4 regions of the Streptomyces sp. NEAU-YJ-81 genome follow, and region 3 is predicted to be linked to each of the others. Evidence: riboswitches for the same ligand, from Rfam matches in the RefSeq annotation. Region 3 holds a riboswitch; each other region holds the start of a gene.
What was found. Region 3 has a riboswitch for cobalamin ahead of J5X86_RS15040 (ABC transporter substrate-binding protein). Riboswitches for the same ligand answer to the same signal wherever they lie in the genome.
Positions count from the first base shown of each region.

Region 1: linked by a shared signal. The riboswitch ahead of J5X86_RS20460 (ribonucleoside-diphosphate reductase subunit alpha) and the one ahead of J5X86_RS15040 (ABC transporter substrate-binding protein) in region 3 are both predicted to bind cobalamin.
Region 2: linked by a shared signal. The riboswitch ahead of J5X86_RS25665 (cobalamin biosynthesis protein) and the one ahead of J5X86_RS15040 (ABC transporter substrate-binding protein) in region 3 are both predicted to bind cobalamin.
Region 4: linked by a shared signal. The riboswitch ahead of J5X86_RS28270 ((2Fe-2S) ferredoxin domain-containing protein) and the one ahead of J5X86_RS15040 (ABC transporter substrate-binding protein) in region 3 are both predicted to bind cobalamin.

Region 1 covers NZ_JAGFNO010000008.1:231,197-238,227, forward strand. The annotation lists gene J5X86_RS20460 (ribonucleoside-diphosphate reductase subunit alpha) at 1-2,137, opposite strand, end outside; cobalamin riboswitch at 2,273-2,416, opposite strand; gene J5X86_RS20465 (GNAT family N-acetyltransferase) at 2,611-3,117, opposite strand; gene J5X86_RS20470 (hypothetical protein) at 3,202-3,369, opposite strand; gene J5X86_RS20475 (hypothetical protein) at 3,410-3,697, opposite strand; gene J5X86_RS20480 (IPT/TIG domain-containing protein) at 4,161-5,087, shown strand; gene J5X86_RS20485 (nitroreductase) at 5,218-5,883, shown strand; gene J5X86_RS20490 (helix-turn-helix domain-containing protein) at 5,864-6,757, opposite strand; gene J5X86_RS20495 (aldo/keto reductase) at 6,901-7,031, shown strand, end outside.
Region 2 covers NZ_JAGFNO010000012.1:224,382-231,412, forward strand. The annotation lists gene J5X86_RS25660 (cobyric acid synthase) at 1-852, opposite strand, end outside; gene J5X86_RS25665 (cobalamin biosynthesis protein) at 849-1,832, opposite strand; cobalamin riboswitch at 2,007-2,160, opposite strand; gene J5X86_RS25670 (hypothetical protein) at 2,344-2,592, opposite strand; gene J5X86_RS25675 (inorganic phosphate transporter) at 2,606-3,886, opposite strand; gene J5X86_RS25680 (class II aldolase/adducin family protein) at 4,237-4,923, shown strand; gene J5X86_RS25685 (alpha/beta hydrolase) at 5,060-6,187, shown strand; gene J5X86_RS25690 (hypothetical protein) at 6,344-7,031, shown strand, end outside.
Region 3 covers NZ_JAGFNO010000005.1:311,165-318,195, forward strand. The annotation lists gene J5X86_RS15010 (serine/threonine-protein kinase) at 1-608, shown strand, start outside; gene J5X86_RS15015 (DUF305 domain-containing protein) at 594-1,223, opposite strand; gene J5X86_RS15020 (DUF1996 domain-containing protein) at 1,331-2,281, opposite strand; gene J5X86_RS15025 (DUF2165 domain-containing protein) at 2,480-2,977, opposite strand; gene J5X86_RS15030 (carboxymuconolactone decarboxylase family protein) at 3,234-3,710, shown strand; gene J5X86_RS15035 (RNA polymerase sigma-70 factor) at 3,754-4,677, shown strand; cobalamin riboswitch at 4,737-4,951, shown strand; gene J5X86_RS15040 (ABC transporter substrate-binding protein) at 5,006-6,052, shown strand; gene J5X86_RS15045 (iron ABC transporter permease) at 6,049-7,031, shown strand, end outside.
Region 4 covers NZ_JAGFNO010000015.1:85,875-92,905, forward strand. The annotation lists gene J5X86_RS28250 (hypothetical protein) at 1-134, shown strand, start outside; gene J5X86_RS28255 (glycoside hydrolase family 97 protein) at 142-2,043, opposite strand; gene J5X86_RS28260 (hypothetical protein) at 2,236-2,445, shown strand; gene J5X86_RS28265 (NAD-binding protein) at 2,669-4,594, shown strand; cobalamin riboswitch at 4,688-4,817, shown strand; gene J5X86_RS28270 ((2Fe-2S) ferredoxin domain-containing protein) at 4,902-5,285, shown strand; gene J5X86_RS28275 (FAD-binding dehydrogenase) at 5,442-7,031, shown strand, end outside.

The DNA.
Region 1 (7,031 bases), on a different contig from region 3:
GGGTGCGGGCCGCCGCCATCTCGATCAGGGCGCGCTGCGGGATCTCCCACGCGGTGCGGTACAGGTCTCGTACGTCCGCGGGCACCCAGGAGAACTCCTGGACCGAGCCGTTGGACTCGCGCAGCGCCTCGCGGGTCTGGGCGTCCCAGACGCCCAGCTTCTTGAGGTCGTTCACCAGATAGGAGTTGACCTGCAGGAACTCCCCGCTGAGCGTTTCGCGCTTGAAGAGGTTGGAGACCTGCGGCTCGATGCACTCGTAGACGCCCGCGATGGAGGCGATGGTGGCGGTCGGCGCGATCGCCAGCAGCAGTGAGTTCCGCATCCCGGACTTCGCCATCCGGGTGCGCAGCGCCTCCCAGCGCTCCGGCCAGGTGGCCACCGCGTCCGTGTAGTGGTCCGGGTGCAGCACACCGCGCGCGGTGCGGGTCTCGGACCAGGCCGGGTGCGGGCCGTGGCGCTCGGCGAGCTCGCAGGACGCCTCGTACGCGGCGAGCATGATGCGCTCGGAGATCCGCGTGGAGAGCGCCTTGGCCTCGGGCGAGTCGAACGGCAACCGCAGCCGGAAGAAGACGTCCTGCAGCCCCATCAGGCCCAGACCCACCGGGCGCCAGCGGGAGTTGGAGGCCCCGGCCTCGTCCGTGGGGTAGAAGTTGATGTCCACCACGCGGTCGAGGAAGGTCACGGCCGTGTGGACGGTGGCGTCGAGGCGCTCCCAGTCCAACTGCCCGTCCTCGTCCAGGTGTGCGGCGAGGTTGACCGAGCCGAGGTTGCACACGGCGGTCTCGCCGTCGTTGGTGACCTCCAGGATCTCGGTGCACAGATTCGAGGAGTGGACGACCCTGCCGGGCTCGGCGGTCTGGTTGGCGGTGCGGTTGGCGGCGTCCTTGAACGTCATCCAGCCGTTGCCGGTCTGCGCGAGGGTGCGCATCATCCGGGCGTACAACTGCCGCGCCGGGACCTGCTTGACCGCCCGCCCCTCGGCCTCGGCTTTCCGGTACGCGGCGTCGAACTCGTCGCCCCACAGGTCCACCAGATCGGGCGCGTCGACCGGGGAGAACAGCGACCAGTCGGCGTCCGCCTCGACCCGGCGCATGAACTCGTCCGGGATCCAGTGGGCGATGTTCAGGTTGTGGGTCCGGCGGGCCTCCTCGCCGGTGTTGTCCCGCAGCTCCAGGAACTCCTCGAGGTCCGCGTGCCAGGTCTCCAGGTAGACGCAGGCCGCGCCCTTGCGCCGGCCGCCCTGGTTGACGGCGGCCACCGAGGCGTCGAGTGTGCGCAGGAACGGCACGATGCCGTTGGAGTGCCCGTTGGTGCCCCGGATCAGCGAACCGCGCGCCCGGATACGGGAGTAGGACAGGCCGATGCCGCCCGCGTGCTTCGACAGCCGTGCCACCTGGTGGTAGCGGTTGTAGATCGAGTCCAGCTCGTCCAGCGGCGAGTCCAGCAGATAGCAGGACGACATCTGCGGATGCCGGGTGCCGGAGTTGAACAGCGTGGGGGAGCTGGGCAGATACGACAGCGTGCTGGTCAGCCGGTACAGCTCGGCCACATCGTCCAGCGCCCGCTCCGAGAGGTTCTCGGCGAGCCCGCAGGCCACCCGCAGCAGGAAGTGCTGCGGGGTCTCGATCACCTGACGGGTGATGGGGTGGCGCAGCAGATAGCGGCTGTAGAGGGTGCGCAGTCCGAAGTAGCCGAAGCGCTTGTCGGCGCCGTCGGCCAGGGCCCGCTCCACCAGCGCGTCCAGCCGTGCGGCGTGGGCGGCGGCGAACTCCGCGGTGGAGTCGGCGAGCAGGCCCTCACGGTGGCCCACCTGGACGGAGGTGGAGAAGGAGACCGCGCCCTGCCCGGCCGCCTCCTCCGTGATGGTGAGCGCCAGCAGCCGCGCGGCCAGCCGCGAGTATTCCGGCTCCTCGGCGATCAGCCCGGCCGCCGCCTCGGTCGCCAGGCCACGCAACTCCGCCTCGTCCGAGCCGGGATGGCGGCCGCGCAGGGCGGCGGCCGCGACCTTACCGGGGTCGGTGGCAGGCAGGTCGGCGGTGAGTCCGGTGAGGGTCCGCAGCAGGGCGGTTCCGGGCGCGTCGTGCGCTGCCTGAGAAACCGCCTGCTCTGAAACCGGATCTGCGGGCGCGATGGTCACTGAGGTGCTCTCCCTCGCTCGGCCGGGGCCACGAGGGGGTGCGATGGGCGCGTACGGGCATGCCGATGCCGCACTCCTCGTACGTCAGGCACACCACGCAGCGTCCATCGGCCCAACCCTCGAGGCCGGGGGACGTGTTCACACAGGGCCGTCGGCAGGTGCTCGGACTTACGGGCACGCCGCATAAGCGCACACGTACACCGTTGCGGGACAGTTCCGGATTCCCACCGGATTCCCCTGCGGCGACAGCGAGGACGAGCATACATCTTGTGTCGGCCGACGCACGCACCCCCATATCTTGTGTCGCGAGGTGCGGAGTTTCGCATGAATGTGCTAATGCGTTCCGGAGGTGGCCCGTGACCTGGGGCCCGTGGCAGCCCGCAGCCGGGCGCGCACGCGAACCCGTAGCCCGGCACACGAGCCCGTGACCCGGCGCGCGCGAGCCCATGGCCCAGGACGCGCGCCGCCAGTCGTCACAGCTCCACGGTGAACGCCCACAGGGTGAGCTCCAACTTGGCTATCGGCGACCAGTCCCGCTCCGGGGCCCGCACAAACCCCAGCCGCTCGTACAGCCGGTGGGCGGCGGTCATGGACTGCTGGCTGCTGATCACGATCCGCCGCAGCCCCAGCGCGCGCCCCCGGTCCAGGCAGGCGCGCACCAGCGCCTCGGCCGCCCCGCGCCGCCGCGACTCCGCCCGCACGGCCAGCATCCGGAACTCGCCCTCGCCGGGCCGGGCCAGCTCCGCATACGCCCCGCCGTACACCGCGAACGCCACGGCCCCCAGCACCTCGTCACTCGCCGCGTCCGCCGCGACCAGCAGCTCGGCCTCGGCGGCCCGGCGCCGGGCGTCGCGCAGGGGGGTGAGATATGGATCACTGTCGCCGAAGTCCAGGAGCCCGTCCCCGAGATACACCTGGGCGGTGAGCTCGCCGATCCCGTCCAGCTCCTCGTCCCGCGCGTGCCTGATCGTGATGTCCATGGCCGCAGTCTGCCGCACACCACTGACAGCCGGGCCGCCATGCGTCCGGCGCCGGTCTTCGCCGTCACTCGCAGCTCTGCGCCGTCACTGGGCGGTGGTGTTGATCACTCCGGTGGAGCCCGCGCGCTTGTTGGCGGCGTCGGCTTCCTGATAGGTGAAATAGCGCCGGACCGTGCCGTCCGGGAGCGTCAACTCGTAGACGACAACGGGTTGCGGGCCCCCACGTGCCCCTCCGCCGCAGTTGCAGGCCATGGCTGCCGTTCCTTTCCCTGGAGTCCAGTACGGGTCGGTGTCAGTCCAGCCACCGCGAGGCGACCCCGGCGAGGTAGGAGAGCGTCAGGGCGGTGGCCGGGAGGTGGAACCACGCGGTGGTGTGCAGCAAGGAGGCGTAGACGGCGATGGCGGCGGCGACCCAGGTGCTGGTGCACCAGCCGCAGTTGACGAGGTAGGAGGGCCGGGAGTCGTCGCCGAAGCGGTCGGCGACCCAGGTTCTGAACCCCGCCGCCAGCGTGTCCTTGGTGATGAAGCGGGTGATACGGCAGGTGGTGCCGAGGGCGAGGAGGAACGCGGCGAGGCTCATCGGATCGCTCCCTCCCCGGGTGGTCCCGCACGGGTTGGCACTGCCGATGTCACTCATTAGAGGCACGGTGGAGGACGGCAGGCCATACTCCGGCCGCGCGTTCCCCCGAATAGCGGAGCGCTTGTCATACAAGCTCGCCGCCAGGCGCGCCCAGATGCGCCAAACGAGTGATGGCAGCCCCGGAACCTTGAGTGACGGGGGTGGGCGTGGATAACTGGAAACGTGCCGCCGAGGCTTCCCCATACCTCGTCGGCCATCCAGGAGCCGGGCGTTCGTCCCGTAGCTCCGCTCTCATCCGGCGCATCGCTTCCGCGCCCTGACCGGCCGCCCGGCGGCTTTCCGTTCCTCCGGTGCCGGCCTGCCTCGACCGCGCGGCGACGACGAGGCGTTGACCAGCGGCTTGCCCACGACATCGGCATGCCGTCGGCGCATATCACCCGAACCCTTCCCGGGAGGACCAACCATGACCTCGACCGCTCTCGCGACCGCCGCCCCCACCGCGGCCAACTGGCCCCCGTCGCAGGTGGGACCGCCGTTGCTGCTGTCCGTGGTGCCCAACTCGGGCCCCGCCGCCGGTGGGAACCTCGTCCAGCTCAACGGGCAGAACCTGCGCAACGTCATCAGCGTGACCTTCGGCGGCGTGCCCGCCCAGATCGTCAGCCAGAGCAGTTCCGGTGGCGGCGGCTGGGATGGTGACTGGGGCGGCGGCTGGGGCGGCGGTGGCTGGCCCGGAGGCGGCTGGCCGGGCAATCCCACCAACGACATCGTCGTGGTGATAGCCCCGCCGCACGCGCCCGGGTCCGTCCAGGTCCTGGTCACCACCACTGTCGGCACCAGCAACAGCCAGGTGTACACCTACGTGGCGCCGACGCCGCCCACCGCCTTCTCCATCACCCCGACCGTGGGACCGACCACCGGCGGCACCCTGTACTTGATCACGGGCACCAACCTGACCGGGGTCACCAGTGTCACCTTCGGCGCGAACCCCTCGGCGATCCTGACCATCAACCCGGGCGGGACCGGCCTGGTCGGCATCACCCCGGCAGGTCCGCCCGCGGGCGGTAACGTCACCGTCACGCTGAGCGGCCCCAACGGGACCACCACCGTCCCCGGCGGTTTCACCTACTTCGTCACGCCGCCCGCCCCGGTGCCCACCAACATCACGCCCAACACCGGACCTATCGCCGGCGGCACCGCGTTCACCATCAACGGCACCAACCTCGGCAGCGTGCTGGGCGTGCTGTTCAACGGCGTCGCCGCCACCGGTGTGACCGCCACCGCCACCACGGTCACCGGCACCACCCCGGCCGGGGTGCCCGGCACCGCGACCGTCACGCTGGTGACGGCCTTCGGGACCGTCACCGTCCCCGGCGGCTTCCTCTACGTCTGACGCGCACATCCGGCCGAACCGCGCCGGTCACCGGGCCCCCTTCCGTCGGGGCCCGGTGACCGGCGACGTCCGTTCGAGCTGCTGAGGACTCACCGGTCACCTTTCGTCGCCCTCGACCGTCAAGGACGACATGGATGTCTACGAAGCGATCACGAGCCGACGAGCGGTGCGCGGGTTCACGGACGAGCCGGTCTCGAGGGAGGTGCTCGAGCGGGTCCTCTCCGCCGCCGCCCGCTCACCGTCCGGCGGAAACCTCCAGCCATGGCGGACATATGTGGTGACCGGCGCCCCGCTGGCCGAGCTCAAGAAGCGCACCGCCGAGCGCGTGGCCGCGGACGATCCCGGGGACGAGCGTGAGTACCCGATGTACCCGCCCGAGCTGCCGAGCCCGTACCGCGAGCGCCGCGCCGAGGCCGCCGAGCGGCGCTACGCCGCGCTCGGTATCCCACGGGAGGATCAACGGGCGCGCCACAGGGCCGTCGCCGCCAACTGGGACTGCTTCGGCGCGCCCACCGCTCTGTTCTGCTACCTCGACCGCCGCATGGGACCGGCCCAATGGGCCGACGCGGGCATGTGTCTGCAGACCGTCATGGTGCTGCTTCGCGCCGAGGGACTGCACAGCTGCGCCCAGATGGCGTGGTCGGTGTACCGCCGGACCGTCGCGGAGGTCGTGTCACCGCCGGAGGGGCTGGTCCTGTTCTGCGGGATGTCGATCGGCTACGAGGATGCCACCGTGCCGTACGCCCGCACGGACCGGGCCCCGCTCACCGAGACGGTCACCTTTCTCGGCGACTAGGGGCGTCCGGTTGTGCGGCTGGCGCCGGGTGCTGCGGGGACCGGGACCAGCTGGCCAGCAGCTTCAGGCGGTCCGCGGAGGGGGACCCTGGTTCGGCGGTGGAGACGCCCAGGGTCTGCTCGGGGTCGTCGGCGGGGGTGAATGCCTCGTAGCCCAGGACGAGGTCGCCGACGACGGGATGGTGGTAGCGCTTGGTGCCGTGGGTGCGCTGGAACACGTCGTGGCTGGCCCACCAGTGGCGAAAATCCGCGTCCTGGACGGAGAGTTCGCCGATGAGCTCGGCCAGGGCGGGGTCATGCGGGTGACGTCCTGCGTACAGGCGAAGTGAGGCGACGATGGCGCGGGCGGCGTCTTCCCAATCGGCGTACAGGGTCCGGTAGTGGTCGTCGAGGAAGACCAGGCGGGCCATGTTGCGGCTGCGGGCGGGCAGGGCCTCGAAGTCCGTGTACAGGGCGCGGGCGAGATGGTTGGCGGCCAGGACGTCCATGCGGCGGCCGTAGACGAGGGCGGGGACGTCGGTGAGGCTGTCGAGCAGCAGTCGCAGACCGGGGCGGACGCGCTGCGGGGGCAGCGGGCGAGGACGGGTGCGGGTCGGTTTGGCGATCCGGACCAGGTGGGCGCGCTCCAGATCGTTGAGGCGCAGGGCGCGGGCGATCGCGTCCAGGACGGATGCGGAGACGTTGAGGTGGCGTCCGCGCTCCAGGCGGATGTAGTAGTCGACGCTGACGCCGGCGAGCTGGGCGACCTCCTCGCGCCGTAGGCCCGGAACGCGGCGGGTGCCGGGCTGGGGTGCCAGGCCCGCCTCCTCGGGGGTGATCTTCGCGCGGCGCGAGCGGAGAAAATCCCGCAGCTCGCTGTTCGGTTCCTGGGCCATACCACCACCGTAGACCGGGGTGACCTGGGGAGTAGCTGCGCCAGAGGGGGTTTGTTGGACCCCCGGTCAGAGCGGGTCTCCCACCCCGGCCGCGAGCGGTGCTCGGCTGGTGGAAAGCAAGCACGCACCTGGAGGAACCCCTGATGAAGCGCAGGATTCTCGGCGGCACCGGCATGTCGGTGAGCGAATACGCACTCGGCACGATGATGTTCGGCGCGATGGGCAACACCGACCACGACGAGTCGGTCCGCATGATCCACACGGCACTGGACGC
Region 2 (7,031 bases), on a different contig from region 3:
CTCCCGCACGGTGCCGCGCAGCGACACCCGCAGCCCGTCCTCCTCGTCGATCCCCAGCCCGTGGGCGAACGGGAGCACACCGACGGTCGGGCGCCCGGTGAGGTCGCGCAGCATCTCCAGACCGGGCTCCAGAAGGCTCACATCGCCGCGGAACTTGTTCACCAGATAGGCGGCCACATGCCGTTGGTCCGCCGCCGACAGCAGCGCGGTGGTGCCGAAGAAGGACGCGAAGACGCCACCGCGGTCGATGTCCCCGACTACCACGACCGGAAGCCCGGCGGCGCGCGCCAGCCCCATGTTGACGATGTCGGTGCGGCGCAGATTGATCTCGGCCGGACTGCCCGCGCCCTCGCAGATCACCGCGTCATGGGTGCGCCGCAGCTCCTCCAGGCACTCCGTGACGGTCCCCAGCAGAGCCTCCCGCCCCGAGGGCCGCGTCCGCCCGGGGGAGGCCGCGCCCGACGGCGGGTGCGCCGCGGGCCCCGACCGCCCGAAGTACCCGCGCGCGCTCAGCTCGCCCACCGGCTTGCCCAGCAGCACCACTTGGCTGCTGCGGTCGCTGCCCGGCTTCAGCAGGACCGGGTTCATCAGCGCGCTCGGCTCGACGCGCGCGGCGGCGGCCTGCATGGCCTGCGCCCGCCCGATCTCCGCCCCCTCCCGGGTGACGAAGGAGTTGAGCGACATGTTCTGCGCCTTGAAGGGAGCCACGCTGACGCCCTTACGGGCGAGCCACCGGCAGATCCCGGCCGTCACCACGCTCTTGCCCGCGTCGGAGGTCGTGCCCGCGACGAGCAGCCCCCCGCCCCGCGCCCCGGAACCGTCCGTGCCGCCCGTACCGCGTATCCCGCTCATCCGCCGCCCCTTCCAGCGGCCCGGAGCCGCCCCGTCAACGCCCTCAGGACCGGCCGGGCCGCCACGGACACCCCGAGCGCCAGGACGCCGACGCGCCGCGACAGCCGTATCGCCCGCTCGATGTCGGCCGACTCCACCGGCCGCCCGCCGGAGTTGAGCACCGGCCGGTGCTCGACCCGGCCGCCGTACGTGAGGGTGCCGCCCAGCCGTACGCCGAGCGCGCCCGCGAACGACGCTTCCACGGGGCCCGCGTTGGGGCTCGGATGGTGCCGGCCGTCGCGCCGCCAGGCGCGCCGCGCACCGCGCGGATCGGGGCCCGCGAGTGTCGCCAGGGCCGCCGTAAGGCGCGCACCGGGCCAGCCGACCACATCGTCCAGACGGGCCGCCGCCCAGCCGAACCGCCGGTAGCGCGGCGACTTGTGGCCCACCATGGCGTCCAGGGTGTTGACGGCGCGGAAGCCGATGAGCCCCGGCACGCCGCCCACGGCCCCCCACACCAGCGCGCCCACGACGGCGTCGGAGGTGTTCTCGGCGACCGATTCGACGACCGCGCGGGCGATCTGCGGCCCGTCCAGCGCCTGCGGATCGCGCCCGCACAGATGCGGCAGCCGCTCCCGGGCGACCTCCAGGTCCCCCGCGGCCAGGGCGCCGCCGACGGCCCGTGCCTCACGGCCCAGCGTCGTACCGCCCAGCACGGCCCAGGTGGCGGCGGCGGTCAGCGCGACCTCCGCGCCACCGCGCCCGCCGAGGGCCCGTACGGCGCGGGTCAGCAGCGCGGCACCAGCGGCCGCGCCGCCCGCGCACAACGCGGTGTGCAGGGCCCCGTAACCGCGGTGGTCACGCCACAGCCGGCGCTCGGCGGCCGCGGCGGCGCGCCCGAACGCGGCGACCGGATGGCCGCGGCGCGGATCGCCCGTGGCGAGATCACCGAGGAAGCCGAGGGCCGCGCCGCACGCGAACGAGGCGTGATCGGCACGCATCCGTCAGGCCGCCGTCACGCCTCGGCGCGACGACATGTAACCAAAGGGGCCGGGTGGGCTGAAGAGGCCGGAAGAGCCAGTGGGGACAGAGGAGGCTGGCGGCGTGGCAGTGCCGGGCATGGCGGTATGTCCTCACTCAGGGTCCGCGCCCTGGTTCGACGTCACCGGCGGTGAAAGTCTCCTGGCTCCCGGATCCGCGCCCCTCCCGGTCTTCCAGCCCCGCGTACGAAAGCAACCGTACGGTCGAGCCGTGACCCCATACAGGCGATGGGAGAGTGCTCCCCGGTGACAGTGGCGGGACCGCGCCGGATTCTCACCGGCTTCCTCTCCTGCCGCCGTTTGGCTCGGGAAGTCCACCATGGGCCGCGAATGGCCGTCAACTCGCATATGACCCATGACGCCCGAGTGTGCCGAGCCCCACAGGCGCGGCCGCACACGAGGCGGCCGCCGGACGGTCGGCGCTGGTCAGCGCCACCATCCGGCGGCCGGTGGGTCGATGAGGACGCGAGCCTCAGGCGACGATCAGATAGATGCCGTACGCCACGGCCGCGGCGCACAGCGCGAAGCAGGTGTACGCCCCGGTGCGCGCGAGCGCGGAGGCGCCGACCGTGCCACCGGACACGGCGGCCGCGCCGCCCTGCTCCGGCGCCGCCTTACGGGACGTCCCGAGGATGCCCAGGGTGAAGACGCCCACCATGCCGACCGTCACCACGAGGCTGACGCCGAAGACCTGGCCGAGTGCCGCCCAGTCGATGCTCATGTTCCGTGGCTCCTTAGCGGGAGGTGCTGCTCGCGGCGGCGGGGGTGGGGGTCTGGTCGGGCGTGTGCTCGGCGATGCCGCCCTCGGGGGCGGTCTCCGCCGCGCTCTCGGGGGCGGAAGGCTTCGCACCCGCGGGCGGTGGGGCCACGGACCGCAGGGCGGCCGTGACGACGCCCACCGGCTCGTGTGCGCCGACCTCGTTGACGTTGGTGTGGTCCACGGGCTTGCGGCGCGACAGCGCCCAGATCGCCCCGCAGGCCAGGACGGCGAGCACGGCCACCGCCGTGACCCCCGCGTTCCCCTGGTCGGCCAGCAGCGCGGCGCCGCCCGCCACCAGGCCCGCGGCCGGGAGGGTCAGCACCCAGGCGAGCACCATGCGGCCGGCGGTCGACCAGCGCACCACCGCGCCCTTACGGCCGACACCCGCACCCATGACGGCGCCGGAGCAGACCTGGGTGGTGGACAGCGCGAAGCCGATGTGGGAGGAGGCCAGGATGACGGTCGCGGCGCCGGTCTGGGCGGCGAAGCCCTGCGGCGGCTGGATGTCGGTGATGCCCTTGCCCATGGTGCGGATGATGCGCCAGCCGCCCAGGTAGGTGCCGAGCGCGATGGCCAGGCCCGCCGAGACGATGACCCACAGCGGCGGGTCGGAGTCGGGTGCCACCACGCCCCCGGTGACCAGCGCCAGGGTGATCACGCCCATCGTCTTCTGGGCGTCGTTGGTGCCGTGGGCCAGGGAGACCAGGGCGGCCGAGGCGATCTGCCCCGCGCGGTAGCCCTTCGCGGTGTCCTCCGAAGAGCGGCCGCGGCCGAGCCGGTAGGTGAGCCGGGTGGCGGCCACCGTGGCGATGCCGGCCACGACCGGCGCGGCGACGGCGGGGATCAGGACCTTCATGACGATCGCGTCGCCGTTGACCCCGTCCAGGCCGACGGAGACCACGGTGGCGCCGATCAGGCCGCCGAACAGGGCGTGCGAGGAGCTGGAGGGGAGCCCGGCGAGCCAGGTCACCAGATTCCACAGGATCGCCCCGACCAGCCCCGCGAAGATCACTTCTGGTCGGATACCGGAGTCCTCGTCGATGATCCCGCCGGAGATGGTCTTGGCCACCTCCACGGACAGGAACGCGCCGACGAGATTGAGGACGGCCGACATCGCCACCGCCACCCTGGGACCGAGTGCTCCCGTGGAGATGGTGGTGGCCATGGCGTTAGCCGTGTCGTGGAAGCCGTTCGTGAAGTCGAACACCAAGGCCGTGACGATCACGATCCCGATGAGAAGCGTGATGTGTTCCATACACCCGGTCAATCAGTTCGAAGGTCGTTAGTGGCACGGTGAACGTAAGGAAACAGGGTGAACGGAAGATGAACTGAGTGGGGCATCAGGGTGACGTGGTTGCGGGAGTGCTAAAGCCTGATGAATTCAAGCCTACTTTCCCATGTCGTACGGGAGTTGAGTCCCGATCGAGGACTGCCGGCGGAGGCCCCGGGACCGGCCCCGCGGCCGCCCGCCGTTCACCCTCGTTCACCCTCACAGGGGCGGCTGCCCACGAGGCGCGGTCGTAGACAAGCGGCGCGCCCCTTCCGGTCCCGCCATCGCCCGGCCGCCGGACGCCTGGGAGGATCGGGCCTCGGAGGTGAGGGCAGGTGACCCAGTCGCGATCCACGCGGCAGCCGCAGCCGCGGCTGACCCATCCCCTGCGGCAGGCATGGACGCAGGTGGTGAGAACGGCCCGCAGAACCACCGCCGACGGCCTGGTCGTCGGCACCTCGGGCAATGTCTCGGCCCGGGTCGGCGACACCGTCCTGGTGACCCCGAGCGGCGTCCCTTACGACCGGCTCGGCCCACGGGACGCCGTCGCCGTCGACCTCGACGGACAGCAGCTCCTCGGCACGCTCGAGCCGACCAGTGAGCTGCCCATGCACCTGGCCGTCTACCGGGAGACCGACGCCGAGGCCGTGGTCCATACCCACGCCGTCCACGCCACGGCCGTCTCCACGCTCGTCGACGAGCTCCCCGCGATCCACTACATGACCGCGGCCCTCGGCGGACCGGTCCGCGTCGCGGCCTACGCGCTCTACGGAACGGACGAACTGGCCGACGCCATGATCGAGGCGCTGCGCGGCCGCAGCGGCTGCCTGCTGCGCAACCACGGCACCGTCGTCCACGGCGCCACCCTGGACCAGGCGTACGACCGCACCGCCCAGCTCGAATGGATGTGCCGGGTCTGGCTCACCGCGGTCTCCGTCCCCGGCCGCACCCCCTCCCTGATCCCGCCGGACGAGCTGCGGCGCGCCGCGGACAAGCTCAGCGGCTACGGCCAGCCGAGCTGAGCCCGCCGGGCACCCGCCCGGGCCCGCACCGCACCCGCCCGGCCCCGCACCGCACGCGCCCGGGCCCCGGCCGGACGGTCACCCGGCCGGGCGCGCCCGCTGGCCGGGGGCCGCCTCCCCGCCCACACTGGGAGGGATGCGCCTGTGGACAACGGCGGTCGCGGCCGCCACCACCTTGCTGAGTGCCGGCGTGGCCGCGGTGGCGGCCGGACGGTACGCCACCGACGCTGCGCTGAAACCGGCCCCCGACCGTCCGCTGCCGAACGAGCCCCCGCTCACCGTGCACGCGACCGCGGCCGGCCAGATCACCCTGACCCGCTCGCTCGCCTCGCTGCGCCCCGGCGTCTACGGCCTTACCGGCCGCTCCTGCCACGCCGTCGTCGGCCCCGTCATCGAGGACGCCCCGCACCCCGCCGACTGCGTGGTGCGCCGCCTGGAGCGGGTCACCCACGGCGACCTCACCCCCGGCACCCGGGTGCGGCTGACCCCCCAGGTGTACATCGGCAATCCGCGGGACGCGCTCGGCATCGACCACGCCGACGTCGACGTGCCCGGCGAACTCGGCCCGCTGCCCGCCTGGTTCATCCCCGGCGAACGCTCCACATGGGTGATCACCACCCATGGCCTCGGCACCACCCGTGAGCACCCTATGGTCGTCATGCCCTTCCTGCGGCAGCTGCGGGTGCCGGTGCTCGACCTCGCCTACCGCGGGGACCCCGGCGCCCCCCGGCCCAAGGACGGCATATCCCACCTCGGCGACACCGAATGGCGCGACCTGGACGCGGCCCTCCGCTACGCGGTGGCGTACGGGGCCACCGGGATCGTGCTGCACGGCTGGTCCATCGGCGCCTCGATGGCCCTCCACGCCGCCGCGAACTCCGCGCTGCGCCACCGCGTCCTCGGCCTCGTCCTGGACTCCCCGGTGCTCGACTGGCAGGCCACCCTGCGCGCCCTCGCCGCGGCCCGCGGCGTCCCCGCTCCGCTGCTCCCACTCGCCCTGCGGGCCGCCGAGGGGCGCACCGGGCTCCACGACAGCGTGCTTCCGGAGGTGGCCGATCCCGAGCGGTTGTCCGTGCCCACGCTCGTCGCCCACGGCCCCGACGACACCCTCGCGCCCTGGCACGCCTCGCGCGAATTCGCCGACCGCAGACGCGACCTGGTCACCCTTCACACGGTGCGGCGGGCCCCGCACGCGGCCATGTGGAACGCGGACCCCAAGGGGTACGAGGAGGCTCTGCGGCGCTTTCTGATACCGCTCCTGTAGCGCCCGTAAGGCGATCGCGGAAGCGCGTGCGAGACGGCGCGGGAAGCGTTCGCGGGGCGGTGGCGCGAGCGTCCGTAAGATGGCGCGAACCGTTCGCGGCGACCGCCGGACGGGTGCCGATTGGGCTTTCGGGCCGTCAACGGCGAGACTGCTTCCGTGACGTCCCGTACTCCGCGCGACTCCCGGCTCCGACTCGTCCGCAACCGGCCGATGGCCACCGCCCGCCGGCCCGCGGTGAACCGCGGCTCAAGACCGGCGCCCCGCCCGCCGGAGGGCACTCCGCCCCCGGCGGAGCTGGCCCGGCGGGCCAGGGCGGGGCTCACCGGGGCCGTGGCGGTCGCCCACTGGGCCGCGGCCGAGCACGGCGCTCCCGGCGCGCTGTCCGACGAGGCCGCCGCCCGCGCCGCCGCCGCGCTCGGGCTGAGCGAACCGGAGGTGCGGAGCGACTGGGACCGCGCCCGCCTCATCGGCCTCATCGAGCACCACGCGGGTACCACCCGCCCCGGCTGGCGGCTGCAGGCGTGGGACCGGGACGACAGCGCCGTGCTGCGCGGCTGGGTCGCGCTCCTCGACGCGTGGTCCCTGGCCTGCCCCGCCCCGGCGGCGGCCGAGCCGACGGCGGTCGCGGAGGTCGTCGAGGCCGTACCGCAACTGCTCTCGCTGCTGCAGCTCTCGGCCGGCCCCATGCAGATCTCCGCCCTGCTGGACATGCTCCGGCAGCGGGTCGCCGAGCTGCGCACCGAGCGGTGCGAGGTCCCCCAGGACGCCACGGAGCTCCGGGACGCCACAGAGCTCCGGGACGCCACGGAGCCGCAGGAGCCCGCGCGGGGCGCCGGGAGTGCGG
Region 3 (7,031 bases):
AGGGCGACGTGTGCGAGCGCGCCGTGGCGGTGACCGGCGCTCGCGACAACAGCCTCCGGGTGACCGCGGCCGCGAGACGGCCCGATGAGGTCAAGGAGCCGCTGTGCGACACCGCCGACCGTGCCACGGGACTCGCGGTCAAGGTGCTCAACCGCGGTGAGATTCCCCGGCGTTCGCCGGACTTTCCGGCCAGTTCGCTGGCGCACCTGGACGCGTGTACGTTGCTCGACGGCAAGGCGCTGGAGAAGGTGCCCGGTATCGACGCCCGGGAGCCGGACGTCGGATTCGGCCGCTGGGACTGCCAGTGGAAGAGCACCACCAACGAGTACGAGGTGGACTTGCGCTTCGACCAGGGTGACCTGCCGCGCGACAAGAACGCCCGGTCGACCAAGCTCGGCGACAATCGCCAGGCCATCGTTCTGCCGGGGGACGAGGGCCCAGGGAGCTGCCGCGTCGAGGTGGTCCATCGCGACTACACCGGCCTGGACCGGGTGAAGGGGACCGAGCGGGTGGCCCTGGTCATCAAGGGGGCGGGCCCCAAGGGCCGGCCCTGCGAACTGGCCACCGACCTCGCCGGCTCGGCCGCCGCCGCGCTACCGCCCGCCTGAACCCTTGGGGAGACGGGCGCGCCAGGTGAGCGAGGTCTTCTCCACGCTCGTGGCCAGCTTCTTGGCGGCCGGATCGGCGCCCGCCGAGCGCTGCGAGTGGGCGATCTTCGCGGCCTGGTCGAGGTGTTCGCGCATCGCCGCGAGGAAGAGCGTGTCGAAGGCGGCGCCCTTGGTTCCCTTGATGGTGCGCAGTTCGTCCTCGGTCACCATGCCGGGCATGTCGTGCCCCTGGTGCGGGTTGGTGTCGGGGACGCCCGCCCGGGCGAGTAGCTTGCGTAGCTGGACGAGTTCGTCGCGGTAGGCGGTGGCCACCGGTTTCGCCCACTTCTCCACCCCGGTGTCGGAAGAGTGGCCCGGGACCAGGTCCAGCAGGACCGTCGCCTGGTCGTCCATCGCGATCATTAGCTGGATCCAGCCGATATCGGTGGAGTTGAAGGTCCCCGACGTCGCCTGCCCGCTCGGGGACCGCGTGGCGGGGTGCCGCGCGGCCGACGTCGACCGCGCCTCGCGCGGCGGTTTCCCGCTGCCGTCCTCGCATCCAGCAGTGAGCAGCGTGGCGGTGGCGAGCAAGACCGCTACGGACACCGTGCGCAGTGTGACGGTTGCCGCTGTCATGTCGACTCCCCTCGTCTGGCGTGGGCGGAGCCCCGGTGACGGGACTCCGCCCACAGGCAAGGCGGTGTCGCCCTGCCGGGCCACTTGGCCTGCCCTCTGCTTCTCCGTCAGGGACGGCCGTCGGCACCGCACTTGATGATCACGTTGATGCAGTCACGCACCCGCCGGGCCATCTCGTCCTCGGGCCAGGCGTTGAAGAAGTCACCGTGCATGGTGTATCCGGCACCCGACGCCAGCTTGAAGCGCGAGGAGTCGCCGCTGACCGGGTAGCGGAGCACCTGGCGCAGCTTCGGCACGGCGACCGGGTGGGTGGCCGGGCACTGGCCGCCGACCGGGTAGGCCATGTGGCTCTTGTGGTCGGGGGAGTCCAGGTCCTTGCCGTTCCAGCACTGGGGGAAGTCGAGGTAGGACTCCAGCATTGAACCGGCCGGGCAGTTCACGAAGTCCTTGGAGGGGTTGACCTCTCCGTGGTGCAGGCAGGACCAGCGTGCGATGGACGTGGGGTCGCCGACCCCGGTGGCCTTGGCGTTGCCCGCCACGATCCGCAGCCCCAGGGGGAGCGGCTTGATGGTGGCGATCACGTCGTCGCGCACACCTTCACCGAGGTAGTAGAAGGTGGTGCCGGTGGGTTCGACCTCTTTGCCGTTGTCGTAGAGGGTCGGGGTCCAATACGACGACAGGTCGACGGTCGGACTGCAACTGGTCCTGCCCCTCTGCAGGGCGGCCAGATCGGTGCGCGCGTTGGTCGAGTCGTTCCCGAAGAAGCTGTGCATATGGGACGCGCCGGGGAGCCCCGGGAACACGATCGGGTCGTCCGGCAGCCGGTGGGTGAACGGGCACTCTGCGACGAACTCCGCGACGCGTACTGGTGCGTTGGCGCTCCGCGGGCTCGACGCCGCGCCCGCCTCGTCGGTGGCGCGCAGATCGGCACGCGCACTGGCCGGGCCGATGGAGAGCAGGGACAGGACGAGGCCGAGGGCGGCGAGGACGACGCCCGGACCTCGCCAGCGGCCGAGGACACGCCGTAAGGGCGGGAAGCGCGGGGGTGTACGGGACATGACTCTCCTTTCCGTGCACGCACGGAAGAGCGAAAAGAGCGGGAGAGAGCCCAGCGGTGTGGTCACACGGGGCTACCGAGAGAGCGCTCTCTCGGAGCGATGCTGCGGACGCTAGAGGTGGCCCAGGTCACTGTCAAGCGTCCGCGGCAAGGAGAGTCAAGAGCCTGCGGCAGCGGGGAGGCTGCGGCGTCCGCTCGGTCAGTCCTCGGAGCCCGGATCGGTTCGCTCGGCCGAGGGCAGCAGGTGAATGAGCAGCAGAACGATCCCGGAGATCATGAACACGCGCGTGGCGGCCTCCAGGCCATTCCACTTCTCCGACTGCCACATGGCGAACCATTCGCCGCCGATGCCGATGAACCCGGCGCCGAACAGCAGCATCAGCATCAACAGCCCCACGGTGCTGGCCTGACGGGCGCGGCGGACGCGGTCTCCGGGCGGCCCCGCGAACCACATGGCCGTCGCGGCGAGGAGGACGAGAGCGGCGAGGGTCTCCCAGGCGATGATGGCGACGTAGGCGGTGTCCTGGAGCGCGGTGGAGTCGATGGCCCGCCACATCAGGTCTTCGTCCTTGAACGTGGTGTCCATCGCCAGGACATGCCGCACGAACTGCTGGTTGCTGTCGAAGTCGGTGATGTTCCCGAAGGCGACGAGCGCGATGTACAACGCGATCGTCCCGGTGAGCACCCCCGAGGTCATCGAGTAGATACGGGGTGAACGTATTCTGCCGGTTCGCTCTGTCACGATGACCTCTGTCTCCCGTTGGATCCCGCTGACCATGAAGCGTGCGGGAGCCGTAGCGTACAACTGACCGGATCAGGGCGGTGATGGACGCCGTACTGTGCCGAGCCGAGCCGACGGCGGGGAGACGCGGGTCACATGCGTCCATGTCACAGGGGGTCGGGCTACCCCGTCTCAGGGGTGTAGCCACTGAACGACCACAGAGGAGCACACCATGGACGCGCGACTGAACTACTCCGCCGGCCAGACCGCCGGCAAGGTCCTGAGGCCCGTCATGGCGGCGGGCAGGGCGGTCAAGGAATCGCCGCTGCCGGCGGCGACGCAGGAGCTGGTGGCGATTCGCGTGAGTCAGATCAACGGCTGCGCCGTCTGCATCGACATGCACACCAAGGAAGCCGCCGCGGCCGGTGAGACCCCGGTGCGGTTGAACCTGATCGCGGTATGGCGGGAGGCCACCGTCTTCACCGATGCCGAGCGGGCCGCGCTGGAGCTGGCGGAGGAGGGGACCCGGGTCGCGGACGCGGCTCGTGGGGTCGGCGACGAGGTGTGGGCGAATGCCGCCAAGCACTATGACGAGGAGCAGCTCACCGCCCTGGTGATCCTGGTCTCCTTCATGAATATGGTGAACCGGCTGAACGTCATCACCCAGCAGCCGGCGGCCGGTGACTACGAGGCCGGGCAGTTCCACTGACCGGCAACGGTATCGGCAACGGGCCCAGGGGAGGGGAGTCGGCGTGAGCAAGGTCGAGGAGTTCGAGGAGCTGCGGCCGCTGCTGTTCTCGATCGCCTATCGGATCCTGGGCAGTGTGAGTGAGGCCGAGGACGCGGTGCAGGAGACCTGGCTGCGCTTCGACGGCTCGGCGACCCGGCCCACGTCGACCAAGGCATATCTGTCGGCCACGGTCACGCGCATCTCGATCGATGTGCTGCGCTCCGCGCGCGTGCGACGTGAGGAGTACGTGGGCCCGTGGTTCCCCGAGCCGCTGCTCAGCGATCCGTATCAGGACCCGGCCCGGGCGGTGGAGCTGGCCGACTCGGTGTCGATGGCGGCGCTGTTGCTGCTGGAGCGGCTCAGCCCGCTGGAGCGGGCGGTGTTCGTGCTGCGGGAGGTGTTCGCCTTCGGGTTCGACGAGGTCGCCACGGCGGTGGGACGGTCGGAGGCGGCATGTCGGCAGCTCCTGGTGCGGGCGCGGCGGCATATGGAGGCCGGGCGGCCGCGGTTCGAGGCGGACCGGCGGGAGCGGCAGGAGCTGGCCACGCGGTTCTTCGACGCGCTGAAGGACGGTGATGTGGGCGCGCTGCGGAATCTGCTGGCCGCCGATGTGCAACTGGTCGGGGACGGCGGCGGCAAGGCCCCGCGGCTGGCCAAGGCCGTCATGGGCGCGGAGAACGTGGCCCGGCTGCTGGGCACGGTCTTCCCCTGGCTGCTGCGGATCGACGTGTCGTTCGAGCTTCATGAGGTCAACGGCCAGCCCGGCGCGGTCTTCCGGGAGCGGGACGGCAAGGTGCTCCAGGCCCTGGTCCTCGATGTGCTCGACGGGCAGATTCAGGCCATCCGCGCGGTGATCAATCCCGACAAGCTCGGCCACCTCGGGCCGGTCGGCGACGCCTGGGCCGTCGACCGCGAGGTGCGGCAGGCCCGTCGGCGCTCGAACTGACCCCGGGACGTCGTCTGCCACCCCGTGACCGGTCCGACACCCTGATCGTTCGACGATCTTGATAGTCTCGGGGAGCCAGTCGTGCCACATCCGAGGCCAGGGAATCCGGTGGGAATCCGGAGCTGACGCGCAGCGGTGAGGGGGACGGGCGGGGCATGTGACACCACTGGGAGGAGTCCGCGACGGCCGCGAAGCCGCCGCGAACGAGCACCGGGAAGGGGCCCCGTCCGGACGAGCCCGAGTCCGAAGACCTGCTGGTATCTCCGCGCCCCGTGCGGGGAGTACGTCCGTAGGCCAGGCTCCGCGTTCGAGCCCCGACAACCGAGGCATGCCCGTGCTCTGCTCTGCCCGCCGTACCGCGGCCCTCCTGCTCGCGCCCGCCCTCCTGCTCACCGCGTGCGGTGGCTCCGGCCAGGACGGCGCGGACGCCACAAAGCCCGCCGGTGCGGGCTATCCGCGCACCATCGACAACTGCGGCCACAAGGTCACGGTGAAGTTCGCCCCGAAGCGGGCCCTGTCCCTCAACCAGGGCACCACGGAGATCCTGCTCTCCCTCGGCCTCGCCGACCGCATCGCGTCCACCGCCACCTGGACCGACCCGGTGATGAAGGGCCTGGAGAAGGCGAATGCGACGGTGCCGCGTCTGGCGGACAACGCGCCGTCCTTCGAGAAGGCCCTGGACGCCGAACCCGACTTCGTCACCGCCTCGTTCGTCTCCACCCTCGGCAAGGGCGGCGTGGCCACCCGCGAGCAGTTCGAGAAGCTGGGCGTGCCCACCTACGTTTCGCCGTCCGACTGCTCGGCGGGCCGGGACCCCGACAGCGGTGGCGATGGCTCCCGCAGCAAGCCACTCACCCTGGACACCGTCTACGGCGAGATACGCGACCTGGCCCACGCGTTCGGCGTCGACGAGCGTGGCGAGAAGCTCATCGCACGGTTGAAGCGGCGCGTGCGTACGGCCACCCAGGGAGTGGACGCCTCCGGCGTCTCCCTCATGTACTGGTTCGCCAACTCCCAGTCGCCCTACCTCGCCGGCTGCTGCGGCGCGCCGGGCGCCATCACCCGGGCCGTCGGAGCGAAGAACGCCTTCTCCGACACCCACGACGAGTGGCCGCAGATCAACTGGGAGACCGTGGCCGACCGCGACCCGGACGTCATCGTCCTCGGCGATCTCACGCGCAAGCAGCAGACCGCGGAGTCCGCCAAGGCCAAGATGCGCTTCCTGGAGACCAACGCCGCCACCCGCAATCTCACCGCCGTGAAGAAGAAGCGGTATGTCCTGCTGAGCGGGCAGGCCATGAACCCGTCCATCCGTACGGTCGAAGGGGTCGAGCAGGTCGCCGCCGGGCTGCGCGACTTCGGACTCGCCAAGTGACCACCCGCCTCCTGCTGCTGATCGCGGGAGGACCGGCCGCGCTGTTCGCGTCGATCGCCTTCGCCGTGACCATCGGCCCCGCCGACATCTCCACGGCCGACGTCTGGGCAGCGGTCACCGCCCATCTCGGCCTGGGCGAGAGCACGTTGCCACCGCTGCGCGACGGCATCGTGTGGAACCTGCGCATGCCCCGCACCCTGCTCGCCGCGGTGTGCGGGGCGGGGCTGGCCCTCTGCGGGGCCGTGATGCAGTCCCTGCTGCGCAATCCGCTGGCCGACCCCTTCGTCCTCGGAGTGTCCTCCGGCGCCTCCACAGGCGCCGTCGCCGTGGTCGTCCTCGGCGTGGGCGGCGGGGCCGTATCGCTGTCGGCGGGCGCGTTCATCGGCGCGCTGCTCTCCTTCGGCCTGGTCCTCATGCTCAGCCACAGCCTCGGCGGCAGCACCGATCGCGTGGTGCTGTCCGGGGTGGCGGCCATGCAACTGTTCTCCGCGCTGACCTCGTTCACCGTCCTCACCTCCGCGGACGCCGACACCACCCGCGCCGTGCTGTTCTGGCTCCTCGGCTCGCTCGCCGGCGCCGGCTGGACCGATGTGCTGCTGTGCGCCGTCGTCCTGGCCGCCGTCCTCCTGGTCTGTCTCGGACACGCCCGCACCCTGGACGCGTTCGCCTTCGGCGAGGAGGCCGCGGCAGCGCTCGGCGTCCGCGTGGCCCGCACCCGCCTCGTCCTGCTGTGCGCGACCGCGCTGCTCACCGCGACCCTGGTCAGCTCCGCCGGGGCCATCGGCTTCGTCGGCCTGGTCCTCCCGCATGCCACCCGCGCCCTCACCGGGTCCGGTCACGCCCGCCTTCTGCCGGTCACCGCACTGGCCGGAGCCATCTTCCTGGTGTGGGTGGACACCGCCGCCCGCACCGTGATCGACCCCCAGGAGGTCCCGGTGGGCGTGGTGACGTCCCTCATCGGCGTACCGGCCTTCGTCGC
Region 4 (7,031 bases), on a different contig from region 3:
TCTCCCGCGGATGGACCGGCGGCCACCCCGCCCCCTACGCCCGTGCCGTCGCCGCCGCATGGGTCTTCGCGGCCGGTGTCTGCCTTCCGGCGATCGGGATCTGGACGGGCGTCCTGGACGGGGTGTCCGAGTGAGGGACGGTCAGGGACGGTCGCAGGTCGACAGGCCGGGCCGCCAGCGGCAGGCGATGGCGGCGAACCCGCCGTCCGCCGTCACCGGCACGGACAGTGTCTGCACGCCACGCACCACCGTGGGCGTGCGGACCAGACCGTCCGGGCCGTCCAGGATCAGATCGACGAGCCAGCGGCCCTTCTCCAGCCGCAGCGGCACCTCGGCGGTATGGGCGGGGCCGGTGAACGTACCGCCGATGAACCACCGCGAGCCGCTGGCGCGGGCCAGCACCGCGCTCTCACCGGGCCGCCCGGTCAGCAGCCGGGTGCGGTCCCAGGTGGCGGGGATCTGCTCCAGGAAGCGGCGGGCGAGCGGACGGGCGTCATACGACTCCGGGGTGCCCGCCAGGTCCTGGATACCGGACTCGTAGAGCACCGACAGGCCGACTTCCCCCGCGTCCGAACCCGCGTTGGGGCGCTCGGCCCGGTGGAAGGCCCCGGGGGTGAAGTCCATGGAGCCGATGACGTTGCGGGTGAAGGGCAGCGTCGCCAGATGCTGCGGGGTGTTGGTCCGCTTCTCCTCGCCGTTCACGCCCTCCATCGACATCACCTGCGGCCAGGTGCGCTGGATGCCCTTGGGGATCGTCGAGCCATGGAAGTTGACGAGCAGATGGTGGTCCGCGGTGGCCTTGAGGATCTCGTCGTACCAGCGCAGCGTCTCCTGGGCCTCGGAGTCCATGAAGTCGATCTTCACGCCCTTCACCCCCCACTTCTCCAGCGTGGGCAGCCACAGCTCGCGCTCCTCGGCGGTGTCGAGGTCGCGGTGGTGGATCCAGACCTGGATGCCCACATGCCGCTCGCGCGCGTAGTCCACGAGCTGCGGAATCCAGCTGTTGCGCGGCCAGTCGGGATCGGTGACATCCCACTGGTCGGGGTCGAAGTACCAGCCCGCGTCCACCACCACATACGGCCAGCCGCGCTGGGCCGCGTAGTCCACGTACCCCTTCTGCATCGACAGGCTCTGCCCGGCCGGCTTGCCGCCCGCGAGCCAGGTCCACAGCGCGGGCCCGGGCCGGATCCACGAGGTGTCGGCGACCCGCGACGCGGGTGCCAGATCGTCGGTGAAGGTGGACTGGGTGACGGTCCCCAGATCGCCCACGATCAGCGCGCGCCAGGGCGTGCTGAGCGGTCCGTCGGACGTGACCCGCTGATCCCAGAGTCCGATCCGGTACGTGGGCTGCCCCTGCTGATGGATCAGCCGGGCGGCGGAGTAGCGGCCGGTGAGATCCGACTCGGCGATCAGGGCGTAGCCGCCCGCCGTCTCGAAGAGCGCCTGGGCCATGTACTCACCGGTGGGCGCGGTCGCCGCGGTGTACTCCTTGAACAGGTTCTCGTTGTCCTTGCGGTAGTCGCCCAGCCATGCGGCCGCGTCCGACGGCAGGGTGAAGGCCGAGGTCTCGCCAAGGACATCACCGCTGCCGGACGGCAGGACATAGCGATAGGCGACCCCGTCGTCCGAGACCCGCACCACGAGGTCCAGCCGGGCGCTTGCGCTGCCCCGGAACCGGAAGCGGGTCTCGGTCATCCGCGCCGTGCGCGAGCGCTCCTTGCCGACCGTCGACCGGTAGCGCTCCACGACGGTGCGGTCGTGGCGCCCCAGATAGCGCAGCCCGTGCGACAGATCCGCCCGCTCGGTGACGATGCCCACGGGTGAGGGCTCGACCACCGTCCGTCCGCCCCGGGACACCTGGAGCGTCAGCGTTCCCGAGGCTCCGTCGAGCCGCAGTTGCGCGAGGGGACCGGAGTGGGGTGAGGGGCCGCGCACGGTCCAGGCGGAGTCCTTCGCCTGTGCGGGCCCGGTGATGAAGAGCGTCATGGCCAGGACGCCGCAGAGCAGAAATGCCACAGCGGAGCGTCGGTAAGATCTCGGCATCGTTGCCTCCCGAGGCGGATACGTTACCGAGTCATCCGATAACTGGGGAGGGGTTGAGCGGCATTACGCCCCGTCAAGGGTTTTTGGCGCATGAGAGATCGGATCTATGGCTGGGCCGCTTCCCGGGACGGAGCCACGGGTAAAGGGCTGGCGGATGGACCCGCGCACGGTCCGGACAGGGAGGCGCACACGATGAGCGGCACGGCTCGACCTGGCGACCCGGACCGGGAGACGGCGGACCGGGAGACGGCGGACCCGGATCCCGACCCGGACCCGGCGCCCGCCGAGCCCGAGGGCGGGGAGCCCGCCTGCTGGCTGGATCGGGTCTGCGCCGACTGCGGCGCGATCCAGGACACCGCGCCCTTCGCCCGCTGTGCGCGCTGCGGAGCCCCGAGGGAGTGAGCACACGGGGCGTCCGGTCGCCGGCCCCCGGTGCCCAACTCCCTTGGGCGGCCCACCAGGTACGGTCTGATCATGACCGCCGGAGCGCGGGTGCCGGCCGCCGGAGACCGCGGCCGCCGTACCCCGCCCGGACGACCCACGGCATCACGGACCAACGGGGGGCTTCGCCGTCGTGTTCTCCACCTCCACCTCGGACCCGCCGTCCCCCGCGGGGGCGGCCCACATGGTCGTCTGCGGTGACGACGCGCTCGCCCACCGCCTCGCCGCCGAGCTTTACTACGTCTACCGGACGCGGGTGACGGTCGTCATCCCCGGCGGCACCCCCCTGGCGGACCCGGCCGGGCGGCAGGTGGCGGGATGGCGGCCGGGCGGCCGTACCTCCGCGCTCTTCGGCCGGTTCAGCGCGGCCGTCGGACGGGTCCCGCTGCCCCGGCAAGCCGCGGACGACCCCGCTCCGGATGGGGGAGTGCGGGTCATGGAGGTCCCGGCGCTCGACGAAGAGGTGCTGACCGAGGCGGGTGCGGAGCACGCGACCGCGCTCGCCCTGGTCCATGACGACGACGAGGCCAACATCCACGCCGCCCTCCGCGCCCGCCGCCTCAACCCCCGCCTGCGGCTGGTGATCCGGCTCTACAACCGCAAGCTCGGCCAGCATCTGGAGGAACTCCTCGACGAGGCGGCGCGGGTCGCCGATCCCGGGATGGACGCGGCGGAGCTGGACGCCACCACCACCGTACTGTCGGACGCCGACACCGCGGCACCCGCGCTGGCGGCCACCGCCGTCGCGGGTACCAGCAAAGTGCTCCAGGCCGACGGGCTGCTGCTGCGCGCGGCCGAGCGCACCCCGCCCGGCCCCGACGAGGTGGCCCGCCCGGGGCTGTGCACCCTCGCCCTGCTCTCGTCCACCACCAGCGACCCCGGCGGCAGCGAGGGCTCCGACAGCAGCGGGGACGAAGGTCCCAAGCTGCTGCCCGGAGACGAGGAGGTGGCCGCCGCCACCGGACGCGACACGGTGGTGCTCGAGGCCGTCTCCGCCACCGGCCCACCGCTGCCGCCACGGCGGCTCGGCACCCGCAGACTGCCCCTCGCCTCGCTGTTCTCCCGCCGGCTGCGCTGGTCCGTCGCCGGAATGGCGATCGCCGTGCTCGCCCTCACCATCGCCTCCTGGCAGCTCACCGGAGCCGGTCTGCTCCGCGCCGCCTACCTCACGGTGCTGGACGTGCTGGCCATCGACGACCCGGCGCTCGACGAGCCCACCGGACGCAAGGTCCTCCAACTGCTGTCCGGGCTGACCGGACTGCTCATGCTGCCCGTCCTGGTGGCCGCCGCGCTCGAGGCACTGGGCACCTTCCGTACCGCCTCCGCGCTGCGCCGCCCTCCGCGCGGCCTCTCCGGCCACGTCGTGCTGCTCGGGCTCGGCAAGGTCGGCACCCGGGTCCTGGCCAGACTCCGGGAGATGGACATCCCCGTGGTGTGCGTGGAAGAGGACCCCGGGGCGCGCGGCATCCCGCTGGCCCGCAGGCTGGGAGTGCCGACGGTGATCGGTGATGTCACTCAGGAGGGCGTCCTGGAGGCCGCCAAGATCCAGCGGGCACGCTCCCTGCTCGCCCTGACCAGCGTCGACACCACCAACCTGGAGGCGACGCTGTACGCCCGCTCGGTCAAGCCCCGGCTGCGGGTGGCGCTGCGCCTGTACGACGACCGCTTCGCCACCGCCGTCTACCGCACGCTGCGCGCGGCCCATCCGCGGGCCCTCACCCGCAGCCGCAGCGTCTCCAGCCTGGCGGCCCCGGCGTTCGCCGGAGCGATGATGGGACGTCAGATCCTCGGCGCCATACCGGTCGAGCGCAGGGTGCTGCTCTTCGCCGCCCTGCATGTCGCCGGGCATCCGCAACTGGAGGGGCGTACCGTCGCCGAGGCGTTCGCGCCGGGCGCCTGGCGGGTGATCGCACTGGACGCGGCGGAACCCGCCGACCGGCAACGCGACCTCGCCGCGGCGCCTCCTTACGACGGCGCCACCCAGGCGCCCTCCCTGGTATGGGATCTGCACCCCGGCTATGTCCTGCGGCCGCACGACCGCGTGGTGCTGGCGGCCACCCGCCAGGGCCTGGGCGAAATCCTCGCGGAGGCGGCGGCCCGCCGCAACTGACGTCGAGCCGCCCACGGCGCTCGCGGGAGCGGGGGCCACGTGGTGTGGCGGTGCCCGGGATGCGATGATGCCGGGCGACAAAGGCGACGGCGGAACGAGGAAGCCGGTGTGAATCCGGCGCGGTGCCGCCACTGTGATCGGCGAGCGGATCCCGAACAGGTCACTGCCCGTACGCGCGGGTGGGAAGGCCGGGACGAGCATCGACCCGAGAGCCAGGAGACTCACGCGGTCGCCTCCTCGACGGGGTGTGTCGATGTGCGGCTCCGCCGCGTGGGGGGCGGACTTCCCCGGAGGAGGGTGATGCGGCATGCCTGTCAGGCCGACCGACCCGGTGCCATGCCGGGTGACCGTATGCCGGGACTGCTGTTGCGGCAGCCCCAAGGTGACCGGAATCGACCATGCGGCACAGCTCGCACGGCTCGGTGAGGAGGCGCCCGTACGCGTTTCCGAGTGTCTGGACGTCTGCGATCAGGCCAATGTGATCGTGGTGCAGCCGTCGGCGGCCGGACGTGCCGCCGGGGGCAGGCCGGTGTGGCTCGGCCTGGTCAACGACCCGGAGGCGACAGAGGACGTCGTGGCCTGGGTCACCGCGGGCGGCCCCGGCGTGGCGCCGCTGCCCGACATCCTCGATCTGTACGCCTTCTCGCCACGGCGGCGCGCCTCGCCCGAGCCGTCATCCGGCGGGCGCTGACCGGCCGAAGTGCCCTACGGCTTCGGGGAGTTGCTCATTGGGAGCAGGAGTCTGGCGGCCCCGCACCCTGTGGGCTACCGTCGGTAACACGTTGCCGTCGCGGCAACCCCCTTCGCATCTCCCGCACCCTCCGAACCCCCTTCCGGAAGGCAGCCCATGGAGAACTCCACAGAGAATGCCGCCTCGCTTGCCGGGATCAGCCGCCGCCGCGCCCTGACGGCGGCGGGCGGTGTGCTCGCCGGCGCCGCGCTCGCCCAGGCGGCGGGTCCGGCCTTCGCCGCCTCCGGGGCGTCCTCGGAAGCGGACGCCATCGTGGTCGGCGGCGGGCTCGCCGGGCTGGTCGCCACGGCGGAACTGACGGCCGCGGGACGCAAGGTGCTCCTCCTCGACCAGGAGCCCGAGAGCAACCTCGGCGGCCAGGCGTTCTGGTCCTTCGGCGGCCTGTTCTTCGTCGACTCCGAGGAACAGCGGTTGATGGGCATCAAGGACTCCCACGAACTGGCCTGGCAGGACTGGCTCGGCACGGCCGGCTTCGACCGCGGCGTCTCCGATCCCGGCGGCCAGGACTACTGGGCCCGCAAATGGGCCGAGGCGTACGTGGACTTCGCGGCCGGGGAGAAGCGGTCCTGGCTGCACGGGCTCGGCGTGCAGTGGTTCCCGATCGTCGGCTGGGCCGAGCGCGGCGGCGGCCTCGCGGACGGGCACGGCAACTCGGTGCCGCGCTTCCACGTCACCTGGGGCACCGGTCCGGCCGTGGTCGAGCCGTTCGAGAAGAAGGTGCGGGCCGCCGCGAAGGACGGGCGGGTGACCTTCAAGTTCCGGCACCGGGTGGACGATCTGGTGGTCACCGGCGGTGCCGTCACCGGGGTCAGCGGCGCGATCCTGGAGCCGAGCGACGCCGCCCGCGGCAAGCCCACCTCGCGCACCGTGGTGGGCCAATTCGAGCTCAACGCCCCGGTGGTGATCGTCACCTCCGGCGGTATCGGCGCCAACCACGATCTCGTACGGCGGAACTGGCCCGACCGGCTCGGCTCACCGCCGAAGTTCATGGTCACCGGCGTCCCGGCGTATGTGGACGGCCGGATGCTGGCGATCACCGAGAAGGCGGGCGGACGGATCGTCAACCCCGACCGCATGTGGCACTACACCGAGGGCCTCAGGAACTACGCCCCGATCTGGCCGGGCCACGGCATCCGCATTCTGCCGGGCCCCTCGTCGATGTGGTTCGACGCGAAGGGCAAGCGCTTCCCCACCCCCGACATCCCGGGCTACGACACCCTGCACACCCTCGGGACGATCACCGCCACCGGCTATGACTACTCCTGGTTCGTCACCACCCAGAAGATCATCGCCAAGGAGTTCGCGCTCTCGGGCTCCGAGCAGAACCCGGACCTGACCAACAAGGACATCCTGCAGCTCCTCTCCCGCATCTGGCAGACACCCGAGCCGATCCAGCGGTTCCGGGACAAGGGCGAGGACTTCGTCGTCGCCAACACCCTGCCCCAACTGGTCGCGGGCATGAACAAGTTGACCGGCGACAACCTCATCGACCTGGCGGACCTCACCCGGCAGGTCGAGGCCCGCGACCGCGAGATCGCCAACCCGTACACCAAGGACGTCCAGGTCATGGGCATCCGCAACGCGCTCGCCTACCCCGGGGACACGCTCAGCCGCACCGCCTCCGCACACCGGATCCTGGACCCGTCCGCCGGACCGCTGATCGCCGTGCGCCTCAACATCCTCACC